DNA from 2 places in the Pseudomonas fjordensis genome. Region 2 is predicted to be linked to the other one. Evidence: predicted binding sites of a transcription regulator. Region 2 holds the regulator's gene; the other holds the start of a gene.
What was found. The regulator FliA, encoded in region 2, starts transcription of late flagellar genes. The targets are predictions, from matches to a motif close to CTAAAGTTTNNNNNNNNNNNGCCGNTAA.
Positions count from the first base shown of each region.

Region 1 (4,359 bases), 140 kb from region 2:
CATCAGCCATCCACCCGCGAGTTGGGGCGGCTGGCAGGTGTGGTCGTCGCTACTGGGATTGGGGCTGGTGTGTACGGCGTTTGCCTACATCCTGTATTTCCGCCTGCTGTCATCCATTGGCCCGGTCAAGTCGATGACCGTGACCTTCATGATTCCGCCGTTCGGCGTGTTGTGGGGGGCGTTGCTGTTGGATGAGCCATTGTCCATGGCTCATCTGTATGGCGGAGTGTTGATTGCCGGGGCGTTGTGGTTGGTGCTGCGCCGGTCCAAATGACCACTTCACTATTGTAGGAGCGAGGGGGTGGGTTTCAATGCTTACGGAATACAAACACCAAGCCGACGATGATCAACGCCATCCCCAGTACGCTCAACAAGGCCAGGCGATTGCCGAAGATCAGGTAGTCCATCACCGCGGTTACCGCCGGCACCAGATAAAACAAACTGGTGACATTCACCAGGTTGCCCCGGGCAATCAGGCGGTACAGCAACAACGTCGCCAGCACGGACACCACCAGCCCCATCCACAGCACCGGCAGGTAAAAGCGCGCACTGTGTTCAAAGTGGAACGGCTGGAACGGCACGAACACCGCGCATAGCAGCAACCCGGCCAGGTATTGCAGGGGCAACGTACCCAAGGGGTTGTCGGTGATGCGCTTTTGCATGATCGAGCCAAACGTCATGCTCGCCAGCGCCAGCAATCCGAACAGCATCCCCGCCAGGGACATGCCCGCCAGCCCGATGCCTTGGTAAACCACCATGATCAGGCCCGCCAACCCCAACCCCAGGCCAAACAGCCGGCGCCAGGAGCGTTGGCGCTCCATCAGCACCACGGTAAGGATCGGCTGCACGCCCATGATGGTGGCCATCACCCCGGGGGTGACGTTGAGGTCCAGGGCCAGCAGATAGAAAATCTGGTAGGCCCCCAGCAATACCAGGCCCGTCGCCGCCGCATACAGCAGGGGCTTGCCGGGACGTGGCAGCTTCAACTTGAGGATCGGTACCAGCACCACCAACCCCATCAGGGCGATGGCAAAGCGGATCAGCAGAAAGGCAAAGGGCGAAGCATGGGCCAGGCCCAACTTGGAGAATATCGCCCCGCTGCTCCACAGCAGGACAAACACGCTCGTCGAGGCCGCCGCGGCCACGGATTGTTTCGAAAGCACAGACATGGTTACCACCTGTTATCAGGCCAAAAAGCCGACTCAGTAGAAACTGAAATTCAGTAGGTTTTTTTCAGGCAGGCACGGGGCAACAGCGGATTGCTGATCAGCCCGAAATGCCAACACCCGGCGGTGATACGACTGCGTACACCGGCGTGCTACTGACAGGTGGGGGGTAGTGACTGATCTGCGCAGGCTGCTTGCCACGGCACGGCACGACCACAGCGTTGACCGCTGAATCGACTACCGCTATGCGCTGGGAAGCTGGCATGTGCTGATCTTTTTGAAGGGATGACGACGCGACGACTATAACCAGCCGCAAACATACTTTGCAATCCTTTCCCCCTTGCCTTGTACGTGGAGGCGTTTTCATGCCCTAGAACCTGGCCACTCGCTATAATGCCGCCCGGATTTTTCGAAGGATTTCACATGATTGCTTTGCCCTGGCTGTACCTCACCCTACTTTCCATTGGCTATGTCGTGGCTTTGATCTACGGCCAACTGGGCGTACTGGCGGCGGTCTCCATCGCACTGCTGCTGGTGGCCGGGTATGCCGTACGCCAGCAACGCAACCCTTGGGCGCGCTACCTGGGCCACGGTTTGTTTATCGTCCTGGCCCTGGGCCTGGCGATGCACTGGCTGCCGGGTTTCTATAACGGCCGCGGTATTGCGCCCCAGCGTTTCACTCCGGACTCAGTGCCCTTCTCGATGTACCTGAACCAGGACAAACCCCTGATCGGCTTCTGGCTGTTGCTGGCCTGCCCGTGGATTGTGGCGCGACGCTCGTTGCGCCTGTCGATCTGCGTCACGGCCGTGGCCGTGACCCTGGCCGCTATCGCCGCCTTGGGTGGCGCGGCCCTGCTGGGGATGATCAGTTGGGCGCCCAAGTGGCCGGACGAGGCGTGGCTGTGGGTGTTGAATAACCTGCTGCTGGTGACGCTGGTCGAAGAAGCGCTGTTTCGCGGGTATATCCAGGGCGGCCTGAGCCGACGCTTCAAACACCTGCCCTATGGCGAAAACCTCGCGCTGCTGCTGGCCTCACTGTTATTCGGCCTGGTGCATTTTGCTGCGGGTTGGCAGTGGATGCTGCTGGCGAGTATTGCCGGCGTGGGTTACGGCCTGGCGTATCGCTTTGGCGGGCTCGGCGCGGCGATTGCCACGCATTTTGGCTTGAATCTGCTGCACTTCGGCCTGTTCACCTACCCGATGCTGGCCGGCTAAGCCTTCCTCACTGTAGGAGCGAGCTTGCTCGCGAAGGACTTCAACGCTAACGCGGGCATCCTGAATGAACGCGTTGCCCTTGAGTGCTTCGCGAGCAAGCTCGCTCCTACAGGGGCAACGCCGTTCCCAGGATTGTTGCAAAAATAAGTTAAATAAATGCCCCGCATGGCCGATACCCCCTGAAAGCCTTGCGGATTGAACAATCATGCGTAATAACCAACCCGTTACCCAGCGCGAACGTACCTTCCCCGCTCAGCAACGGTTGATCTCCACCACGGATGCCAAGGGTGTGATTACCTACTGCAACGACGCCTTTGTCGAAATCAGTGGGTTCACCCGTGAAGAACTGATCCGCGCCCCACACAACCTGGTGCGTCACCCGGATGTGCCGCCGGCCGTGTTCGCGCATATGTGGTCCACGCTCAAACAAGGCTTGCCATGGATGGGCATCGTCAAGAATCGCTGCAAGACCGGTGACCACTACTGGGTTAACGCCTATGTGACGCCGGTCTTCGACGGTAACCAGGTGATCGGCTACGAATCGGTGCGCATCAAACCCACCGCCGAGCAGATCCGCCGGGCCGAAGCGCTCTATCAACGCATCAACCAGGGCAAGTCGGCCGTTCCCCAGCGGGACAAGTGGCTGCCGGTGTTGCAGGACTGGCTGCCGTTTATCCTGGTCAGCCAACTGAGCTTCATGATCGGCGCCACCCTCACCTCCCAATGGGGCTTTGCCCTGGCAGCGGCGCTGTCGGTGCCGTTGGGCCTGCTGGGCCTGAGCTGGCAGCAGCGCGGCCTCAAGCGTTTGCTGCGCCTGGCCGAACAGACCACGTCCGACCCGTTGATCGCGCAGATGTACACCGACAGCCGTGGCGCACAAGCGCGCCTGGAAATGTCGATCCTCAGCCAGGAAGCGCGTCTGAAGACCTGCCTTACCCGCCTGCAAGACACCGCCGAGCACCTCAACGATCAGGCGGCGCAGTCCAACACCCTGGCACACAACAGCTCCAGCGGCCTGGAACGCCAGCGCGTGGAAACCGAACAGGTGGCCACTGCGGTGAACCAGATGGCGGCGACCACCCAGGAAGTGGCCAGCCACGTGCAGCGCACCGCCGATGCCACCCAGGAAGCCAATCGCCTGACCGGGCGCGGCCGCGATATCGCCGGGGAAACTCGCGAGGCGATTCAGCGTCTTTCGGCAGCCGTTGGGGAGACCGGTGTGACCGTCACGCAACTGGCCAAGGACAGCGATGAAATCGGCGGCGTGGTCGATGTGATCAAAGGCATCGCCGACCAGACCAACCTGCTGGCACTCAACGCCGCCATCGAAGCCGCGCGGGCCGGTGAGATGGGCCGTGGTTTTGCGGTGGTCGCCGATGAAGTGCGCCAACTGGCGCAACGCACCGCTGAATCGACCGGGCAGATCCATACCCTGATCGCCAAGCTGCAGCAAACCGCCAGCGCCGCCGTGCAAACCATGGACGCCGGGCACCGCCAGGCTGAAGAAGGTGTAGCGCGGGTGATGGAAGCGGACCAGGCCTTGGTGGGCATCAGTGAGGCGGTGGCCAATATCACCGACATGACCACCCAGATTGCCGCTGCTACCGAAGAGCAAAGCGCGGTGGCCGAGGAGATCAGCCGTAACATCAGCACCATTGCGCTGTTGGCGGACCAGACCTCGGAGCAGGCGATGAACTCGGCGCAGTTGAGTGAAGAACTGACTCATACGGCGAATACTCAGTACTCGCTGGTGGAGCGTTTTAACCGGTAGAACTTCAGGGGCTCACTTTCTCCAACAAGTGAGCCCCTTGCAGATGGCTATCACTCATAATTTCTTTATCGCCAAGCGCTCTATAAAACTGTCAATTCTCACAGTTAATTCTTGAACGTCTCCCCCTTTATAGTGTGAACCTGTCAAACAGGAGCACACCGCCATGTCCCGGTCTACCGACTCAAATAGCGCCCTGCATCTATTCCC
Region 1 is NZ_OZ336860.1:4,869,138-4,873,496, forward strand. It holds gene ACWHXD_RS22165 (DMT family transporter) at 1-274, shown strand, start outside; gene ACWHXD_RS22170 (DMT family transporter) at 309-1,169, opposite strand; gene ACWHXD_RS22175 (CPBP family intramembrane glutamic endopeptidase) at 1,590-2,381, shown strand; gene ACWHXD_RS22180 (methyl-accepting chemotaxis protein) at 2,587-4,152, shown strand; gene ACWHXD_RS22185 (hypothetical protein) at 4,316-4,359, shown strand, end outside.
Region 1: the regulator FliA is predicted to act here: its motif matches at 2,530-2,557, upstream of ACWHXD_RS22180 (methyl-accepting chemotaxis protein).

Region 2 (4,359 bases):
GGCAGCAACCTCGGGCAGGGCTTCGGCCACAAAGGTGCCTTTGCCATGCAGTTGGTCGAGCAGTGCCTCGAATTCGTCGTCGGTAATATCGGTGCTGGCGTTGGCAGCGGGCGCTTCTGGCGCTGCGGCAGGCGGTGCCACGGCATCTGCTGCGAACTGGCCTTTGCCGTGCAACTGGTCGAGCAACGACTCGAACTCAGCGTCGGTAATGTCTTCACTGCTCGGCGTCGCGGCAGGCTGCACCGGCGATTCAGCTTGGGCCTTGACCGCGCTGAGGGAGTTGAGCAGTTGTTCGAACTCGCTGTCGGTCACGTCCGGCTCGGCTTGCGCCACCGGCTCCGGCGCGGCCTCGACCACCGGCGCAGCCGCGGTGTCGGCAGGTTCGGCCAGGCGCGCCAGGGCGGCCAGCAGTTCCGGCGTGGCGGCGGTGATCGGTGCACGTTCACGCACCTGGCTGAACATGCCGTTGACCGCATCCAGTGCTTCGAGAATTACGTCCATCAGTTCCGAGTCGACGTGACGCTCACCCTTGCGCAGGATGTCGAAAACGTTCTCGGCGATGTGACAGCACTCCACCAGCTCATGGAGCTGGAGGAAGCCGGCGCCCCCTTTTACAGTGTGAAAACCGCGAAAAATTGCATTGAGCAGGTTCGCATCATCCGGTCGGCTTTCCAGCTCGACCAGTTGTTCGGACAGTTGCTCTAGAATTTCGCCGGCCTCTACAAGGAAATCCTGAAGGATTTCTTCATCGGCGCCGAAGCTCATGTGGGTGCTCCTTAGAAGCCTAAACTGGATAACAGGTCATCTACGTCATCCTGACCTGACACAACGTCTTCACGTTTATCGGCATGAATCTGCGGACCTTCACCCTTGGCGAGATGTTTTTGTGGATCTTTTTCCGAGAGGATCGCTTCGCGGTCATGTTCGATGCCGGCAAAACGATCGACCTGGCCGGCCATCAGCACCAATTTGAGCAAGTTGCTTTCCACTTCGGTGACCAACTGGGTCACGCGCTTGATCACCTGACCGGTAAGGTCCTGGTAATCCTGGGCCAGCAGGATGTCGTTGAGGTTGCTGGCCACCGTGCGGTTTTCCTGTTCGCTGCGCGACAAGAACCCGTCGACGCGACGCGCCAATTCACGAAACTCTTCAGCACCGACTTCGCGGCGCATGAAGCGGCCCCAGTCCTGGCTCAAGGCCTGGGCTTCGGTGGCCATGCCATTGACCAGAGGCGTGGCGTTTTCCACCAGGTCCATGGTGCGGTTGGCCGCCGCCTCAGTCAGCCTGACCACATAGGACAGGCGTTCAGTGGCATCGGTAATCTGGGAAATTTCTTCGGCCTGGGGCATGCGCGGGTCAATCTGGAAATTGACGATTGCGCTGTGCAGCTCGCGTGTGAGCTTGCCCACTTCCTGGTACAGGCCGCGGTCACGGGTCTGGTTAAGCTCATGGATCAACTGCACCGCATCGGCGAACTGGCCTTTTTCCAGGCTGTCGACCAACTGGTGAGCATGTTTTTTCAGGGTCGACTCAAAGTCGCCCTGTGACGTTTCGTTATGCTCCATAGCTCCCCCGCGATGGCATTAGCCGTGGATGCGTTCGAAGATTTTCTCGATCTTCTCTTTCAAGGCCAGTGCCGTGAATGGCTTGACCACGTAACCGTTGACCCCGGCTTGGGCGGCTTCGATGATCTGTTCACGCTTGGCTTCGGCGGTCACCATCAGCACAGGCAGGCTGCGCAGTTTTTCATCGGCGCGCACGTGGCGCAGCAGGTCGATACCAGTCATGCCCGGCATGTTCCAGTCGGTCACCAGAAAGTCGATGCTCCCGCTGTTGAGAATCGGAATGGCCGTCAGGCCGTCATCCGCCTCGACCGTGTTGGTGAACCCAAGGTCACGCAACAGGTTTTTAATGATCCGCCGCATCGTTGAGAAGTCATCAACGATGAGGATTTTCATGTTCTTGTCCAATTCGACCTCCAAGCAGTCTTAAACGCGCCCAGCACCTGGACGCGCCATTTCAATCAACAGGCGTTACACAAAAAGGACTGCCCAGGGCACCACGGTACTCACCCGCAAAACCCTGCGGTTTCACGGTAGCGTCTGCAGTGTCCCCACACTGCCTGTCAGCGCGCGCGCCACTCGGCCAATCGCCCCCGCAAGCGGGCTGCGCACTGGCTATGCAACTGGCTGACACGCGATTCGCTGACCCCCAGGACCTCACCGATTTCCTTGAGGTTCAGCTCTTCGTCGTAGTACAGCGCCAGCACCAGCCGCTCACGCTCCGGCAAGTTGGCGATTGCATCGGCCAACGCGCCCTGGAAACGTTCGTCTTCCAGGTCGCGCGACGGCTCCGTATGGGCGCTCGCGCCGTCCTCGTGCAGCCCTTCGTGTTCGCCGTCCTGTAAAAGGTCGTCGAAACTGAACAGGCGGCTGCCCAAGGTATCGTTCAAAATCCCGTAGTAATCGTCGAGACTCAATTGGAGTTCGGCCGCAACTTCATGATCTTTAGCGTCACGACCGGTTTTTGCTTCAATTGCACGAATTGCATCACTGACCATGCGCGTATTGCGGTGTACCGAACGCGGCGCCCAATCGCCTTTACGCACTTCATCGAGCATCGCGCCACGGATACGGATACCCGCATACGTTTCGAAACTGGCGCCCTTGCTGGCGTCGTATTTGGTCGAGACTTCCAGCAGGCCGATCATGCCGGCCTGGATCAAGTCTTCAACCTGCACACTCGCGGGCAGGCGCGCCAACAGGTGATAGGCAATGCGCTTGACCAGCGGCGCATAGCGCTCGATCAATTCGCCCTGGCTGTCACGTGCCGACTTTTTGTAAAGGTTGTAGCCGCTGGATGTCATAGCACCGGTCCTGCGCTCGTCTGATGCACCAAACGCTCGACGAAAAACTCCAGATGCCCCCGCGGGTTGGCGGGCAACGGCCAGGTATCGACCTTCTGGGCAATGGCCTTGAACGCCAGTGCGCATTTCGAACGAGGGAACGCTTCATAGACCGCACGCTGCTTTTGCACGGCCTTGCGCACACACTCGTCATAGGGAACTGCGCCGACGTATTGTAAAGCCACATCGAGGAAACGATCCGTGACCTTGGTCAACTTGGCGAACAGGTTGCGCCCTTCCTGCGGGCTCTGGGCCATGTTGGCCAGCACGCGAAAGCGGTTCATGCCGTAGTCACGGTTAAGCAGTTTGATCAGTGCGTAGGCATCGGTGATCGAGGTGGGTTCGTCGCACACCACCAGCAGCACTTCTTGCGCGGCGCGCACAAAGCTGACCACGGATTCGCCGATGCCGGCGGCGGTGTCGATCACCAGCACGTCGAGGTTGTCGCCGATGTCGCTGAACGCCTGGATCAACCCGGCATGCTGCGCGGGGCTCAGGTGCACCATGCTCTGGGTGCCCGAGGCCGCCGGCACGATGCGAATGCCTCCGGGGCCCTGGAGCAGCACATCGCGCAGCTCACAGCGGCCCTCGATCACATCGGCCAGGGTATGTTTGGGTGTCAGCCCCAGCAGAACGTCCACGTTCGCCAAGCCCAGGTCAGCATCCAGCAGCATGACGCGACGGCCAAGCTCTGCCAGCGCCAGGGACAAATTCACTGACACGTTAGTTTTCCCGACGCCACCTTTGCCGCCGGTCACCGCGATCACCTGTACGGGATGCATGCTGCCCATTTTATTTCTTTACCTTGTCTTGCTTAGACGCAGGCTACATGGCTTGGCCGCGTGAATCGCTTGCAGACCATCGATGTAGGTACATTTCACGGTGTTCATCCTGCCTCAACCCACCCGTTTTGCGGGGTGGTGGTAAAGGTCGGCGAACATATCGGCCATCGCTTCCTCGCTAGGCTCGTCTTGCATTTGCACACTCACGGCACGGCTGACCAACTGATGACGGCGCGGCAGATGCAGATCATCCGGGATCCGCGGCCCGTCGGTGAGGTAGGCAACCGGTAATTCATGGCTGATGGCCAGGCTCAATACCTCGCCCAGGCTCGCGGTTTCGTCGAGCTTGGTGAGGATGCAGCCGGCCAGGCCGCAACGCTTGTAGCTGTGATAGGCAGCGGTAAGAACCTGTTTCTGGCTGGTGGTTGCAAGCACCAGGTAATTTTTCGACTTGATGCCACGCCCGGCCAGGCTTTCGAGCTGCATGCGCAGCGCCGGGTCGCTGGCTTGCAGGCCGGCGGTGTCGATCAGCACCACGCGCTTGCGCAGCAACGGCTCGAGGGCATTGGCCAGGGACTGGCCCGGGTCGACATGGGTCACCGGCACATTGAGGATGCGGCCCAGGGTCTTGAGCTGCTCCTGGGCACCGATGCGGTAGCTGTCCATGCTCAC
Region 2 is NZ_OZ336860.1:4,725,317-4,729,675, forward strand. It holds gene ACWHXD_RS21485 (chemotaxis protein CheA) at 1-765, opposite strand, end outside; gene ACWHXD_RS21490 (protein phosphatase CheZ) at 777-1,565, opposite strand; gene ACWHXD_RS21495 (chemotaxis response regulator CheY) at 1,584-1,958, opposite strand; gene fliA (RNA polymerase sigma factor FliA) at 2,126-2,866, opposite strand; gene fleN (flagellar synthesis regulator FleN) at 2,863-3,696, opposite strand; gene flhF (flagellar biosynthesis GTPase FlhF) at 3,802-4,359, opposite strand, start outside.